DNA from 2 places in the Paenibacillus sp. tmac-D7 genome. Region 1 is predicted to be linked to the other one. Evidence: predicted binding sites of a transcription regulator. Region 1 holds the regulator's gene; the other holds the start of a gene.
What was found. The regulator CtsR, encoded in region 1, represses protease genes until heat stress. The targets are predictions, from matches to a motif close to ATGGTCAATAAAGGTCAAACA.

Region 1 (7,766 bases):
CATGAGCGTAATACAGCCCCGTTCTCGCTGGCTCTTTGTCTTGCTTAAGGCGTTCGAACACTCATTTCCCCCAAACTTTTGAACACATAACCTTGCCGACGCGCTTCATCGATAATGCTGGCCAACGCATCCGTGTTATCTTTGGAAATCGAATGAAGCAAGATAACCGCTCCAGGATGAAGCTGCGAAGTTACTTTATCATAGGCGTATTTCGCCCCTCTCTGATCCTTCGTGTCCCAATCCTTGTAGGCGATCGACCAGAATACGTTGATATAGCCGAGCTGTTTGCTTACATCCAACGTCCGTTCGTTAAATATACCCCGTGGGGTACGTAAATATCGCATTTCCTGTTGCCCTGTTACGGCGGTAACCTCTGTCTTGACCTTCGTTAATTCCTCACGAATGCGGTCCGCAGAAATTTGACTCATGTCGGGATGATGCCAAGAATGATTACCGATCAGATGACCTTCTTGCACCATCCGCTTCAGCAGCTCGGGTTGACTTGTGACGTAGTGGCCTGTGACAAAGAAAATGGCGGGCACCTGCTTTTGTTTCAGCACGTCCAGAATTCGGGACGTATACCCATTCTCATAGCCGTTATCAAAAGTTAAATATAATTCTTTTTGGGAAGTATCTCCGGTGAAGATCGCTTCATATTTTTGCAGCAATGATTTAAAGCCTTCTTCATCGATGGAGGGTAACTGGCCGTTTACGCTTTTTTTAAATCCGAAATGATAGGGTCCGTCAGCATAGGCTGGAATGGCTGAGATCGAGAACTGGCTAACCAGGGCCAGTGCCACAGTGAGGACGAAGTAGCAGATCCGTTTCAAAATAGGTTCACTCCTTACGGTCAGATTAGCAACGTAGACAAAGCTGCCACGCCGTTCATACACTGTATTGTGCCACCGTCTGGAACGGATATGTGTTATCCGCTAAAGGTGCCGAGGGGGTGTAGTGGTTGATTTCCCATAGTCTGGGTATTGCTGAGGGGGGATCGAAGGTTGAACCACCCTGGTAATCAGATGACGGAAATAGATGTGGATAGCCGATTTGAGTCCTTGATGTATATCGTGGAGAGCCATGTAAATAATGAAAACATAATCCCACTGAATTTAAACATAATAACTGTAGATCGATGAGGTCCGAAATGAGGTCAGAATATGCATCAGCGCATGAGGTTTAAGGCGTTAGGGAATAGTTGCATTCTTGTGTAAATCTGCTATAATGTTTTTAAAGTCAAAGAAAGTCAAAGTCAGAAACAAGACTAAACCTTTGACGTTTTCTTCAACTTTAGTCGTGGAGGTCAAATGGATGCGCAATGTTTCAGAAGTCATTGAACAGTATCTGAAGCAAATTTTGCAGCAGAGCCCCGACGGCGTGGTCGAGATCCAGCGCAATGAACTGGCCGATCAATTCAATTGCGTTCCATCGCAAATCAATTATGTGATCAGTACCCGCTTTACCTTGGAGAAAGGTTACGTTGTCGAAAGCAAGCGCGGCGGCGGAGGGTACATACGCATTCAGAAAATCGGGCTGCATTCGCAGGGTACGGTGCTCGACTTTATTTTCCAGAATATAGGCACGCACATCGACCAGACCGCATCTGAAGGGCTCTTGTATCAACTCGAGGAAGGCAAGTACATTACCCGGCGGGAAGCATGCTTGATGAAAGCGGCGATGGCCCGTGAAGTGTTGGCCTTAAAGCTGCCGCTGCGGGACGAAATTCGCGCCAAGCTGTTGAAAGCGATGCTGATATCGCTGCTGGGCAAATAATTAACCTTCAATTCATGAACTGAAGGAGGGGCCGTCTTGATCTGTCAGGAATGCGGAAAGAAACAAGCGACGCTTCACTTTACGAAAATACTGAATGGCGAGAAAACCGAATTTCACATTTGCGAAACATGCGCCAGAGAGAAGGGGGAGCTCATTCCGGGCACTCCGAACGGATTTTCAATCCACAACCTGCTGAGCGGGCTTCTTGATTTCGAGCCGTCTTCGCACAATGCGTCTGCTTCTAAAATTCAACCTACACGCTGCGAACACTGCGGCTTGACGTACAGTCAGTTCAGCAAAGTCGGAAGATTCGGCTGCAGCGAGTGTTACAAGCATTTTACAGAGAAACTGGATCCGTTGTTCAAGCGGGTTCACGGCAATATTGTGCACACGGGCAAGGTTCCGAAACGATCAGGCGGGTTAATTCAATATAAACGCGAAATCGACTCGCTGAAGAAAGAACTGCTTGTGCGCATTGAGAAAGAAGAATTTGAGCAAGCGGCAAAGATCCGAGATCAAATTCGGGAATTGGAACGAAAAATATCAGAAGCTTAAACGATGGACGATAGAGAGGAGGATTCCTAATGGCGGAAGTGCACCGCTTTACGGAAAATGCGTTAAGCGATTGGATGAAGGGAGATGGCCCGGACTCGGATATCGTCATCAGCAGCCGAATCCGTATCGCCCGCAACGTGAGAGCGTACCCGTTCCCTATGCTGGCGACGAACCAACAATCCAAGGAAGTGCTCGATAAAGTATCCGAAGTGCTTGGGAACGAAGAACTCGATACGATCAGCCGGTTTACGCTGCTCCCGTTGTCCGAATTGGATGAGTTGAAGCGAAGGGTGCTCGTGGAGAAACACTTGATCAGTCCGGCGCTCGCTAACGAGTCGCGGAACGGCGCGGTCATTTTGTCCGACAACGAATCGATCAGCATCATGGTGAATGAAGAGGACCATCTTCGAATACAATGCTTGTGCCCCGGTTTTCAGATTAAGGAAGCGTGGGACTTGGCGAATCAGATCGACGATTTGTTCGAAAGCCATCTGGAGTACGCGTTTGATGAGAAACGGGGCTACATGACAAGCTGTCCGACTAACGTGGGAACCGGCATTCGAGCCTCGGTCATGATTCATTTGCCGGCGCTTGTGCTAACGCAGCAAATTAACCGGATTTTGTCGGCCATCACACAGGTGGGGCTGGCGGTGAGAGGACTGTACGGGGAAGGCAGCGAGGCACTGGGCAATTTATTCCAAATTTCGAATCAAATTACGCTGGGTCAATCGGAAGAAGAAATTATCGATAACCTGCACAGTGTCGTCCGGCAAATCATTGAGCATGAACGGGCGGCACGCCAAAAGCTGGCGCAAGAAAGCAGAGCGAAGCTGCTCGACCGGGTAAGCCGTTCTTTCGGAATTTTATCGTATGCGGCTATTATGGATTCCAAGGAAGCGGCCCAGCGGCTTTCAGATGTGCGGCTAGGCATTGATATGGGCTTTATCAAGAAAGTGTCTCCTCAGGCTCTGAATGAACTGCTGGTGATGACGCAACCAGGTTTTTTGCAGCAAACAGCAGGAGAAAAGCTATCGCCTGAAGAAAGAGACATTAGAAGAGCGCAGCTGATCCGGGATAAAATGTCCGAATCGGATGAAGCTCGCTGACATCAGGATAAGCCTCGTCTTGTGGATAACGCAGCATAAATAAAATGTATACCAATCTTGGAGGTGTTACTCATGATGTTTGGCAGATTTACGGAACGTGCGCAGAAAGTGCTCTCTTTGGCTCAAGAGGAAGCAGTCCGATTGGGTCATAACAATATCGGAACCGAGCATATTTTACTCGGACTGATTCGCGAAGGCGAAGGGATCGCGGCTAAAGCTTTGATCGCGCTCGGCCTCGGCCTGGAGAAAATTCAAGACGAAGTCGAATCGCTCATCGGCCGCGGTCAAGAACAACCTACCAATATCGCCTACACGCCTCGTGCGAAAAAGGTAATTGAGCTGTCGATGGACGAAGCCCGCAAACTCGGCCATACGTATGTCGGCACCGAACACATTCTGCTCGGCCTGATTCGCGAAGGCGAGGGCGTGGCGGCGCGCGTGCTTAACAACCTCGGCGTCAGCCTTAACAAGGCGCGTCAGCAAGTGCTGCAGCTGCTGGGCAGCAGCGAGGTCGTATCGCCGAGCCACGGCAATCCCGTTAACGTGAATACGCCGACGCTGGATGGCCTAGCGCGTGATTTGACGGCTTACGCGAAGGAAGGCAATCTGGATCCGGTTATCGGCCGGAGCAAAGAGATTGAGCGCGTCATCCAAGTGCTGAGCCGCCGGACCAAGAACAACCCGGTCTTGATCGGGGAGCCCGGGGTGGGTAAAACGGCGATTGCCGAAGGCCTCGCGCAAAAAATAGTGGCTAATGAAATTCCGGAGACACTGCGAGACAAACGCGTCATGACCCTTGACATGGGTTCGGTGGTGGCCGGAACGAAATACCGCGGTGAATTTGAAGATCGCCTTAAAAAAATCATGGACGAAATTCGTCAAGCCGGGAACATCATTCTGTTCATCGACGAGCTGCATACGCTCATCGGCGCAGGAGGTGCAGAAGGCGCGATCGACGCTTCCAACATCCTGAAGCCGGCGCTGGCTCGCGGCGAGCTGCAATGCATCGGCGCGACGACGCTTGACGAGTATCGCAAATATATCGAGAAGGACGCGGCGCTTGAAAGACGCTTCCAGCCGATTACGGTCGATCAGCCGTCGCCGGAAGAAGCGATCCAAATCCTGCACGGTTTGCGCGATCGCTATGAAGCGCATCACCGCGTGAAAATTACGGACGAAGCCATTGAGCAAGCGGTCAAACTGTCCGATCGTTACATTACGGACCGGTTCTTACCGGACAAAGCAATCGACTTGATTGACGAAGCGAGCTCCAAAGTAAGACTTCGCTCATACACGGTACCGCCGGATTTGAAAAATATGGAAAATAGGCTCGAGGATATCCGCAAAGAGAAGGATGCTGCGGTGCAAAGCCAAGAGTTCGAGAAGGCGGCATCCCTCCGCGATACCGAGCAAAAGCTGCGCGAAGAGCTCGATTCCACGAAGAACGAGTGGAAAGAGAAGCAAGGCCGCACCGATTCCGAGGTAACGCCGGAGGATATTGCACAGGTGGTCGCCAGCTGGACCGGCATCCCGGTAGTCAAATTGGCCGAAGAGGAAACGGAACGCCTGCTCAAAATGGAATCGATTCTGCATGACCGCGTTATCGGTCAAGACGAAGCGGTGAAAGCCGTCAGCCGTGCGATCCGCCGTGCGAGAGCCGGTCTGAAAGACCCGAAACGCCCGATGGGCTCGTTCATCTTCCTTGGCCCGACCGGGGTCGGGAAAACAGAGCTGGCGCGTGCGCTGGCCGAGTCCCTCTTCGGCGACGAGAACGCGGTAATCCGGATCGACATGTCCGAGTACATGGAGAAGCACTCGACATCCCGTCTGGTCGGCGCGCCTCCGGGATATGTCGGTTATGAGGAAGGCGGCCAGTTGACCGAGAAGGTCCGCCGCAAGCCGTACTCGGTTGTCCTGCTCGACGAGATCGAGAAGGCGCACCCGGAAGTGTTCAACATCCTGCTTCAAGTGCTCGAGGACGGCCGTCTGACCGATTCCAAAGGCCGTACGGTCGACTTCCGCAATACGTTGATTATTATGACCTCCAACGTCGGCGCGGACGTCATTAAGAAAAATTCGACGCTGGGCTTTACCGCGGCGCACGATGCGGGCAGAGACTACAATAACATGAAAGACAAAGTGATGGGCGAGCTGAAGAAAAGCTTCCGTCCGGAATTCTTGAACCGGATCGACGAAATCATCGTCTTCCATTCGCTCGACGAAACGCATATCGCGCAAATCGTAACCTTGATGGCCGACGAGCTGCGTAAACGTCTTAAGGAGCAGGACGTCGACTTCGTGCTGACGGACTCCGCGAAGGCGTTCTTGGCTAAAGAGGGCTTCGATCCGAGCTTTGGAGCCAGACCGCTGCGCCGGGCCATTCAGAAGCATATCGAGGACCGCTTGTCCGAAGAGCTGCTTCGCGGAAACATCTCGAAAGGCGATACATTAACGATTGATGAGAAGGATGGCGAACTTGTCGTTCAACGAAATCAAAGCGTAGGCACGGAAGCCTAGGAAACAGATTTTCCCGCTGTCGGGTATACCGGCAGCGGGTTTTTTCTTTATTTGCATACAGCTTTGGACGAAAGCTTTTTTTATTTTGCCTGACAAGGCTATAAGGGTTTTCAAGGATTCTTAGGCATGGTAAACTTTGTAATGGAACTTAAGTCGGGAGAAGAAATATGAGCAAAACGAAAACGAAATTTTATTGCCAGCAATGCGGGTATGAATCGCCGAAATGGCTGGGCAAGTGTCCTGGCTGTGAAGCATGGAATACGTTCGTCGAAGAAGTGGAGACGGTCAGCAAGAGCAGGGGCTCGCACACTTCGATTACCAATAAGAAAGAAAAAGCGATTTCGATCATAGACATAGAAAGCAGTGAAGAAGCCAGGATTGTCACGCGGAACAAGGAGTTGAACCGGGTGCTCGGCGGAGGCTTGGTGCCGGGCTCGTTAATTTTGGTCGGAGGCGATCCGGGTATCGGGAAATCGACGCTGCTGCTTCAAACCTCGCATGAGCTCACGGCGCAGATGTTAAAGGTGCTGTACATCTCGGGCGAGGAATCGGTACGGCAGACCAAGCTGCGCGCGGATCGCCTGCAGGCGGTATCGCCCCTTCTGTTCGTGCTGAGCGAGACGAATGTGGAATTTATCGAGGCGGCGATCGAAGAGGTGCAGCCCGATTTTATCGTTATCGATTCGATTCAGACCGTGTACCATCCGGCCGTGGCGTCAGCACCGGGAAGCGTCTCCCAAGTTCGCGAGTGCACCGGGCATTTTATGCGGATCGCCAAGGTTAAAGGTATCGCAACCGTACTTGTTGGCCATGTTACTAAGGAAGGGGCTATCGCTGGGCCTCGTCTCCTCGAACATATGGTCGATTGCGTTCTGTATTTTGAAGGAGAGCGGCATCATTCATACCGGGTGCTTCGGGCCGTTAAGAATCGATTCGGCTCGACGAACGAAATCGGGATTTTCGAAATGCGCGAAAGCGGGTTGGTCGAAGTCGACAATCCGTCCGAGCTGTTCTTGTCCGAGCGCCCGCTCGGCGTTGCCGGCTCGACGGTCGTCGCCAGCATGGAGGGGACCCGGCCTGTGCTTGTGGAGCTGCAGGCGTTGATTTCAACGACGAACTTTCCGTCCCCGAGGCGTATGGCGACCGGATATGATCACAACCGGCTCTCGTTAATTATAGCCGTACTGGAGAAGCGGATGGGCATGTTTCTCCAAAATCAAGACGCATATCTGAACGTGGCGGGCGGGGTGAAGCTGGATGAGCCGGCCGTCGATTTGGCGGTTGCCGTCAGCATCGCATCAAGTTTTCGCGATCAGCCTACCCAGCCGTTCGATGTTGTATTCGGTGAAGTGGGATTGACCGGGGAAGTGCGCGGCGTGTCCCGCGTCGATCAGCGCGTCCGTGAAGCTCAGAAGCTTGGCTTCAAACGGGTCATTATGCCTCAGAAAAGTTTAAAAGGTTGGACACCCCCGAAGGGGATCGAAATCATTGGCGTGCAGACCGTTGCGGAAGCGCTGTCCGCCGCTTTAGTTTAGTCGTCAGGAGGGACATCTTTGAGCAAGGAAGATCTAAAACGCGACGTAATGAGCCAATTATTGCAACTGGTGTCGCCGGGCACCCCGTTTCGGGACGGACTCGAGAATGTGCTGCGCGCCAAAACGGGCGGGTTGATCGTAGTCGGCTACAGTCCGGAGGTCATGGAAATTGTGGATGGGGGATTTTCCATTAACTGTGATTTTTCCCCGAATTATTTATATGAATTGGCTAAAATGGATGGCGCGATCATTCTCAGCGAGGACTTGAAACGTATTTTGT
Region 2 (7,766 bases), on a different contig from region 1:
ACATCAAGGAAGGCGAGAAGATTATTGAGTTCTTAAGTCTGATCGGCGCGCATCAAGCGCTGCTGCGCTTCGAGGACGTCCGCATCATGAAAGACATGCGCAATTCGGTTAATCGGCTGGTTAACTGCGAAACGGCGAATTTAAACAAGACCATCGGCGCTGCAGTCAGGCAGATCGATAACATCCGGCTGCTGCAGAAGGAAGTCGGGCTTGAGAACTTGCCGGAGAAGCTGCGCGAAGTGGCCGAGATCCGCTTGAAGCATCCTGACATGAATTTGAAGGAAGTCGGCGATATGCTGAAAGGCCATGTAAGCAAATCGGGTGTCAACCATCGGTTGCGGAAGATCGACGAGATGGCGGAGAAGTTGCGAAAATAAGAACTTTAGCCGGTTCAAATATAGATTTTTTGTGGAAATCATCAAAAATTCTAGTGCAGAACGCCGAAAAATGCTATACTAGTTGAAAAATCGCATTTTTGCGATTACAGCTGTTTACCGCTGTAAGCAAGTCAGTCTACCGTTGCAATTTGTAAAAATAAAATTTATCTATAGGGTGATTTGCCCTTCATGGATGAGCTAATAAAAGTAGGGGGTATTGGTTGCATGTCGAGACGCCCAGTAGTCGTTAAGTTGAAAACAGGCCTTCATGCCAGACCGGCGGCACTTTTCGTACAGGAAGCAAACAAGTTCTCTTCCGAGATTTTCGTGGAGAAGGACGAGAAGAAAGTGAATGCCAAAAGCATCATGGGGATTATGAGCTTGGCCATCAGCACAGGGACCGAAGTTCACATAAGTGCCGAAGGTTCGGACGCAGAGCAGGCTGTAAACGCTTTAGTCACCTTGGTCAGCAAAGAGGAATTGGAGAACCAATAAGCAGAGTCGCAAGCTTCCGGGAGGAAGCTTCTTCCCTTCCGGGGATTGCGGTAATGGTATCGGTATTCGCGAATCACGGCAGTCTGTTTCAGATAGAACAGATTGCTGGAAGCGAACGACAGAGATGAATGCGCTTGCAATTTTCGTGCCTGCGGCAGACCGGTAAAGCGAGGCAGGATCGTTAGCGGAAATTTCGCTCGCGGCGTAATTGGTGGCATTTGTGCTCGTGGTCGCGTAGTGGGAAAACATGAACGGGAGGCCTCGATTTCCTGGAGGGGAGTCGAGGCTTTTGTATGTTTAAAATTGTACATTTCATGAACATCTGGCTAAACGGCGACTAATACTCGAAACACGCGGCAAATGGGGCGCAACCTTTTATAGGCAGCTATCGTCTAAATTGTCGTCGTATATTGGTATCCTGAAACAGACAGAAGAGGAGAAGAAACAACACATGAGACGTATGAAACAGGAACTGGCCTTATTGCTGGTTTTCACACTATTGCTCGGGACGTTTGGCTTCAGCGCATCGGCTGCTGACAAGAAGGAATCTTCGGTATCGTCAGGGACGACGTACGTGCTGCTGTACTTAAATAAAGCGGAAGCGTTCTTGAACGGGGAGCAGGTCACACTCGACGCCCCGGCAACGATTATCAAGGATAAAATGTTCGTTCCGGCGAAATTTCTGGGCGATGCGTTCGGCATGAAAGTCGAATGGAACGAGCAGACGCGGATGATCGAGATGGAGACGCCGAACGCGCAAATTTTGCTCGACAGCGATAACAAATCCGTCTGGATCAACGGTTATTGGATGCGCTTTGAGGACGCGGCGGCGATCGTAAACGGCCGCTTGATGGTCAAACTCACTTGGCTGGCGGATTACATGGGCGCCCGTTATACATACAACGACGAGCTTAAACGCGTCGAAGTGTTATATGTGAAGACGCCGCAAGGCATCTATATCCCGGATACCGGCAACTCCAAGCCGGTAGCCAAGTTCAGCTTCGGCAAGTCGGTCTACAAGATCGGAGAGCCGATCAAATACGTCGATTTGAGCTACGATCCCGATGCCGAGGGCATTGCGAAGTTCGACTGGAAGGGCCGCCAGGAAGCGATCTTCACGCCGGGCACCTATCCGGTGACCTTGACGGTAGAGGACATTCATGGGAACCGGAGCGAGCCCTACACGCGCTATCTGGTTATCGGCAAGGAGACCTATCTGAATGAGGTGGAGTATCCGATTTACCGCAGCCCGGTAGGCTCGTTCATCAAGACGAACTGGTCCGTACTGTGGAGCAATTTCCACGAGCTGCCGGAGCTGCCGAAGCAAGTGACGGAAGACAAATCGCGCAAGCTGCTTGTCAGCGACAGTCCCGAGACGTTCGAGCAGCAAGGGATTTTGTATCAGGATACGATCGAAGGCAAGGGTCGCCTGTACGCAGACCATATTAACGGTACGAACGAAAAAGTGACGATGGCGATACTCGCCAAAAATATGACGGATAAGCCGGTCACCGTCAGAACGACGAACAAAGGCGAAGTATGGCCTTCCGTATATGCGAACCTGATCGGAAACGAAGCGACTGTCGACTTCCTGCTCGGCGACCCGCTGAACGAGAAGCTGACGATTCCGCCGAATCAAACGTTCGTCTATAAACAAATGCCGGACTTCTATCCGGGGCAAGGCGTGAACCTGTTCTATGACGTCGAAACGGACGGACTGGTGCAGTTTTCGTTCATCGCCTCCAGCCAGATCTCGCAAAACTCGCTGACGTTACCGCTGCTTCCGTTCAACGGACACGTGCGCGGCTCGTTCCCGGTGTCCGAGGTGCAGTGGAACATCGACGCGACCACCTTCACGAGCCCGTCGAGGCTGATCGTCGGGGACGGGAAGATCGATCCGTTCCAGCCGGGCTACGATACGATTCGGATGCAGCAGGTGAACAACGACGGCAATTATGGGGTTGTGTATAAAATTCACGCCGATAAGCCGCGCAAAATGGCGGTTATGATTTTGCCAAAGGGCGGTGTCTTTAAAGGTCCGTTCAAAATCAACGGCGAAATTCGCCTTGTGCCGGAATCCGGCGTCATCACGGCGTTTGACGGCATGCAGATTCTGGCTAAAACGACGGGGACGGAAGAAGCGCTCGATATCGAGTTCAGCCCGCCGGCCGGTTCGGCGTTCCCCATCGATTTAATCTTCTACCCGCTCGACGAGCGTGAAACCAAGTAACGAACGAAGCCTCCCGGTTCTTTAGCGGAATCGGGAGGTTTTTTTGTGCGAATGGCGGGATGCCCGAAGCCTTAAGCACGATGGAGTGAGCGCGTCTTGATGTCCGCCGTCAGTCAACCGTCATCGAAACGTTATTCGATCCCGCGTAACCTTCGCGTCTCCTGAACCGTTATAGAAAACGAGCAGGTAAATTTTTGGAAACCAAGTAGGAGGCGCAGGTAACATGGGAATCGGACGGCATGCTCCGGAAAATTGGATGAGAGTGACAGGTTGGAGCTTATTTGCAATAGGCACGCTGTTTATACCTTATGTTCCCTGGTATATCTTGGGCGGCATCCGCGAGGAAGAAATCGGAAGGTGGGGGTTCTTCGCCGTCATCGGCGGGCTTGTCGTCGGAGTCTGTACGCGGATGTACCGACTGGGCTCGCTTCCGGTGAAACGAGGCCTGCTGCTGCTTGGTATCGTCGGCATGGCTTTCGTCGTCTTGGGGCAGGTGCCCGCCTTGTTCAGCTGGCTGATGTACGGGGGCAGCTTCGTACGCCATTGGATGCCGTGGGAACGGATCGGGTTCGGGCTTGGCATGCTGCTGCACATCTGGCTGGCGGTCACGGCGTTAATGACGGCGGTCGTATCAGGCTATGCATTAACCGGCCGGATGGAGCCGGAGCTGCGGCTGAGGGCGAGGGAGGGTGCGATTTATTTCGCTCTACTCGCGGCAGTTATCGGGGGGTGGTGGGGCTGGGACCGCTATCAAAGCTCGCATTGGATCGCGCAAACGGTTCCGGCGGACGGAAGCTTGGAGGTTCCCCGCGATAGCGAGGTTCGGGTTGTGTGGAAGGGCCGGCACGACAGCATGGGCATGCGCGTTCGTTACGCAGATTCGCCGGATACACCGGTCCCGGGAGAGACCGCGGGTTCCGGCGGCGGTATGAGCTACAGGCCGGAGGGCGGCTTTGCTCCCGGAGCGCGTGTGCAGATCACCGTAGAGGCAGGGCGGCGTACGCATACGTTCACGTTCACTACGGCGTCGGAATAACCCTGCCGTCTGGCGATATGACAACAGCCCTGACCCCGCGGCAGGAGAGCCGTAGAGTCAGGGCTGTTACAGGTTTGGTTTAGATCCGCTCGATGACGTTGTCGATCAAGCCGTAGTTTTTCGCTTCTTCCGCGGACATGAAGTTGTCGCGGTCGGTGTCCTTCTCGATCCGCTCGAACGATTGTCCCGTGCGCTCCGCAAGGATCGTGTTCAACTTGTCGCGCATCTTCAGAATGCGCTTCGCGCGAATTTCGATGTCGCTCGCTTGGCCTTCCGCACCGCCGAGCGGCTGGTGGATCATGACTTCGCTGTTCGGCAGCGCATAGCGCTTGCCTTTGGCGCCTGCCGCCAGCAGGAATGCACCCATCGAAGCGGCCATACCGACGCAGATCGTCGAAACGTCCGGCTTAATGAACTGCATCGTGTCATAAATCGCCATCCCCGAAGTGATCGAGCCGCCGGGACTGTTGATATACAGGCTAATGTCTTTGTCCGGGTCTTGTGCGGCCAGGAAAAGCAGTTGCGCGATGATCGAATTGGCTACAACGTCGTTGATTCCGCTACCGAGAAAAATAATCCGGTCCTTAAGCAGGCGCGAATAAATGTCATATGCGCGTTCCCCTCTTGCATCCGGTTCGACAACCATAGGAATAAAACTCATGTGCTGCAGCCTCCTTTTATAATTAAACTATATCCATCATAGCGGAAATTCAAACAAAGGTCAAGAAAGGTCAAACAAAGAGTAAAAAAAACAGCCATCACGTGAAGTTAGGGCTGATTGTCGTTAGTATAGATGGCGCGCCCGTAAGGAATCGAACCTTAATCTCAGGCTCCGGAGGCCTACGTCATATCCATTGGACCACGGGCGCGTATGATGTTGTGCAAGTCACAAAGAGTGACAGCAAAAGTTATTATAAGACATTCTCCAATGAATTGCAAGTCAAAGTTGATGTCTTTTTTAGGCGGATATCTACTTGAATGTGGAATCAAATTGAATTATAATGGGAACATCTAAGTGAGAAGCTTAGTTCTTTTTTTGGGTCATGTGGGACTGAAAATGTATCACCGGGACAAAAAGAGTCCCAACAGAGAGCGATGTGAGATTCGAGGCCATGCGAGATATTCTGGATATTCAGAAGCAGCTTCTGCCCGACCTGCTCGAAACGATGAAAAAACGGTACACGATTCTGCAGCACATTCTTATTTCGGGAGTCGTCGGACGCCGTACGCTGGCGGTTTCGATCGGATCGACCGAGCGGGTGCTGCGCGGTGAAGTCGATTTTCTCAAAGAACAGGGCTTGCTTCAGATCGATGCTTCGGGGATGCGAATCACCGATGCGGGCCGCGTTCTGCTCGAGAAGATCGAGCCGCTGGTCAAAGACGTATTCGGATTGACGGAGTGGGAAGAGCTCATTCGCGACCGATTCGGCTTGAAGCAGGTGGTGATCGTGCCGGGCGATTCGGAAGTTTCGCCGCATGCGAAGAAGGAACTGGGCCGCGCCGGCGCTTTGGTGGTGCGAAAGCTGGTTAAAGAAGATGAAGTCATCGCCGTTACGGGGGGCTCAACGATGGCGCAGGTGGCCGATCAGTTGAATGCTACGGCGTCGATGAAGAGCTGCTGGTTCGTCCCCGCACGAGGCGGACTTGGCGAAAGCGTGGAACTGCAGGCCAACACGGTGGCGGCTACGATGGCCAAGAAGGCCGGCGCCCGATACCGGCTGCTGCACGTGCCGGACCACTTGAATGAAGAGGCCTACCAATCGTTGATACAGGACGATCATATCGCCGAGATCATTCAGTTCATCCGCCGGGCAAGGATGGTCGTACACGGCATGGGAGATGCTATGGTCATGGCAAGACGCCGGAAGGTCGATCCGGAAACGACGAGCAGTTTGCAGCGCGAAGGAGCGCTCGCGGAGGCATTCGGCTACTACTTCGACCGCAGCGGCCGCATTTTGCACAAGATGCCTACGGTAGGTCTTCGCATCGAAGACATTCACGAGATGGATACGGTCATCGGCATCGCGGGCGGGAAGAGCAAGGGCGAGGCGATCGTCGCCGTTCTCCGCCACGGTCACGAGGATGTGCTCGTTACGGATGAGGCTGCCGCCGCTGAAATCGTAAGAAGCTTGACATCTTGACGGGTTTATACCTGTCTTGACATATATAAAAAGAAACCATATTTTAGGAGGAACTTTCTCATGGCAACGAAAATTGGTATTAACGGATTTGGACGTATCGGACGTAACGTGTTCCGCGCAGCGCTGAATAACCCTGAAGTTGAAGTCGTAGCCATCAACGACTTGACGGATGTTAAAACATTGGCTCACTTGCTGAAATATGACACGACGCACGGCAAATTGGACGCTACGGTGGAGTCGACGGAAGGCGCATTGATCGTGAACGGCAGAACGGTTAAAGTCTTTGCCGAGCGCAACCCGGAAAACCTGCCATGGGGAGCTAACGGCGTTGAAATCGTCGTTGAATCCACCGGTATTTTCACAGCTAAAGAGAAAGCCGAGCTTCACTTGAAAGGCGGCGCGAAGAAAGTTATCATCTCCGCACCTGCTACGAACGAAGACATCACGATCGTGCTTGGCGTTAACGAAGATAAATACGATCCTGCTGCACATACGATTATCTCCAACGCATCCTGCACAACGAACTGCTTGGCGCCATTTGCGAAAGTATTGAACGACACGTTCGGTATCGTAAAAGGGATGATGACGACGGTTCACTCCTACACGAACGATCAATCCGTGCTCGACCTGCCGCACAAAGACTTGCGCCGTGCACGTGCAGCTGCCGAGAATATCATTCCGTCCACGACCGGTGCAGCGAAAGCCGTTTCCCTCGTATTGCCTGAGCTGAAAGGCAAATTGAACGGTATGGCTATGCGCGTGCCAACACCTAACGTTTCCGTAACGGACCTCGTAGTTGAAGTCAGCAAAAACGTAACGGTTGATGAAGTTAACGCAGCTTTGAGAGAAGCGGCTAACGGCCCGCTGAAAGGTATCTTGAACTACACCGAAGAGCCGCTCGTATCCAGCGACTTCAACGGCGACCCTGCTTCCTCGACAATCGATGCTTTGTCCACGATGGTTGTCGGCGACAACATGGTGAAAGTTGTTTCCTGGTACGATAACGAGTGGGGCTACTCCAACCGCGTCGTGGATCTCGTTAGCTTCATCGCGAAAAAAGGTCTGTAAGATCGCTTGAAACCCATTGTGGTGATGAACTGAAACTCAAGTTCGACCAATAGCGCAGGGACGGCATTTGTCCGCTTCCGGCAAGCCGGTATCGGCTTGCACGGGAGCGGGCCAACGCGGGGTTCCCTAGCGGGAGGTGCGGGCGAGACGCAGATCATGACCACAATTTTTGTGTGCGGGTAAATGTGCCTAATTTGTGAACAGATAGGGAAAATTCGGATAGAGAGCGAAAATTAAAGAGAGAATGCGGGAAAGAATATCGAGTAATCAATCGGGAGGCGACGAGAAATGAACAAGAAAAGCGTGCGTGACGTCGAAGTTAGCGGAAAACGGGTATTTGTGCGGGTGGATTTCAACGTACCGCTGGAGAACGGCCACATTACCGACGATACGCGGATTCGTGAAACTTTGCCGACCAT

Region 2: a site for CtsR is predicted at 4,856-4,876, ahead of clpP (ATP-dependent Clp endopeptidase proteolytic subunit ClpP). Genes of this name have one in related genera too.

What each region holds. Positions count from the first base shown of each region.
Region 1 is NZ_VIDW01000032.1:112-7,877, forward strand. Features, by position in the region: gene pdaA (delta-lactam-biosynthetic de-N-acetylase) at 45-800, opposite strand; gene FKP33_RS19200 (CtsR family transcriptional regulator) at 1,312-1,773, shown strand; gene mcsA (protein-arginine kinase activator protein McsA) at 1,810-2,328, shown strand; gene mcsB (protein-arginine kinase McsB) at 2,358-3,434, shown strand; gene clpC (ATP-dependent protease ATP-binding subunit ClpC) at 3,507-5,951, shown strand; gene radA (DNA repair protein RadA) at 6,119-7,486, shown strand; gene disA (DNA integrity scanning diadenylate cyclase DisA) at 7,535-7,766, shown strand, end outside.
Region 2 is NZ_VIDW01000007.1:26,544-34,309, forward strand. Features, by position in the region: gene whiA (DNA-binding protein WhiA) at 1-377, shown strand, start outside; gene FKP33_RS07050 (HPr family phosphocarrier protein) at 603-872, shown strand; gene FKP33_RS07055 (copper amine oxidase N-terminal domain-containing protein) at 1,324-3,102, shown strand; gene FKP33_RS07060 (hypothetical protein) at 3,326-4,138, shown strand; gene clpP (ATP-dependent Clp endopeptidase proteolytic subunit ClpP) at 4,218-4,799, opposite strand; tRNA gene FKP33_RS07070 (tRNA-Arg) at 4,933-5,007, opposite strand; gene FKP33_RS07075 (sugar-binding transcriptional regulator) at 5,251-6,279, shown strand; gene gap (type I glyceraldehyde-3-phosphate dehydrogenase) at 6,340-7,347, shown strand; gene FKP33_RS07085 (phosphoglycerate kinase) at 7,636-7,766, shown strand, end outside.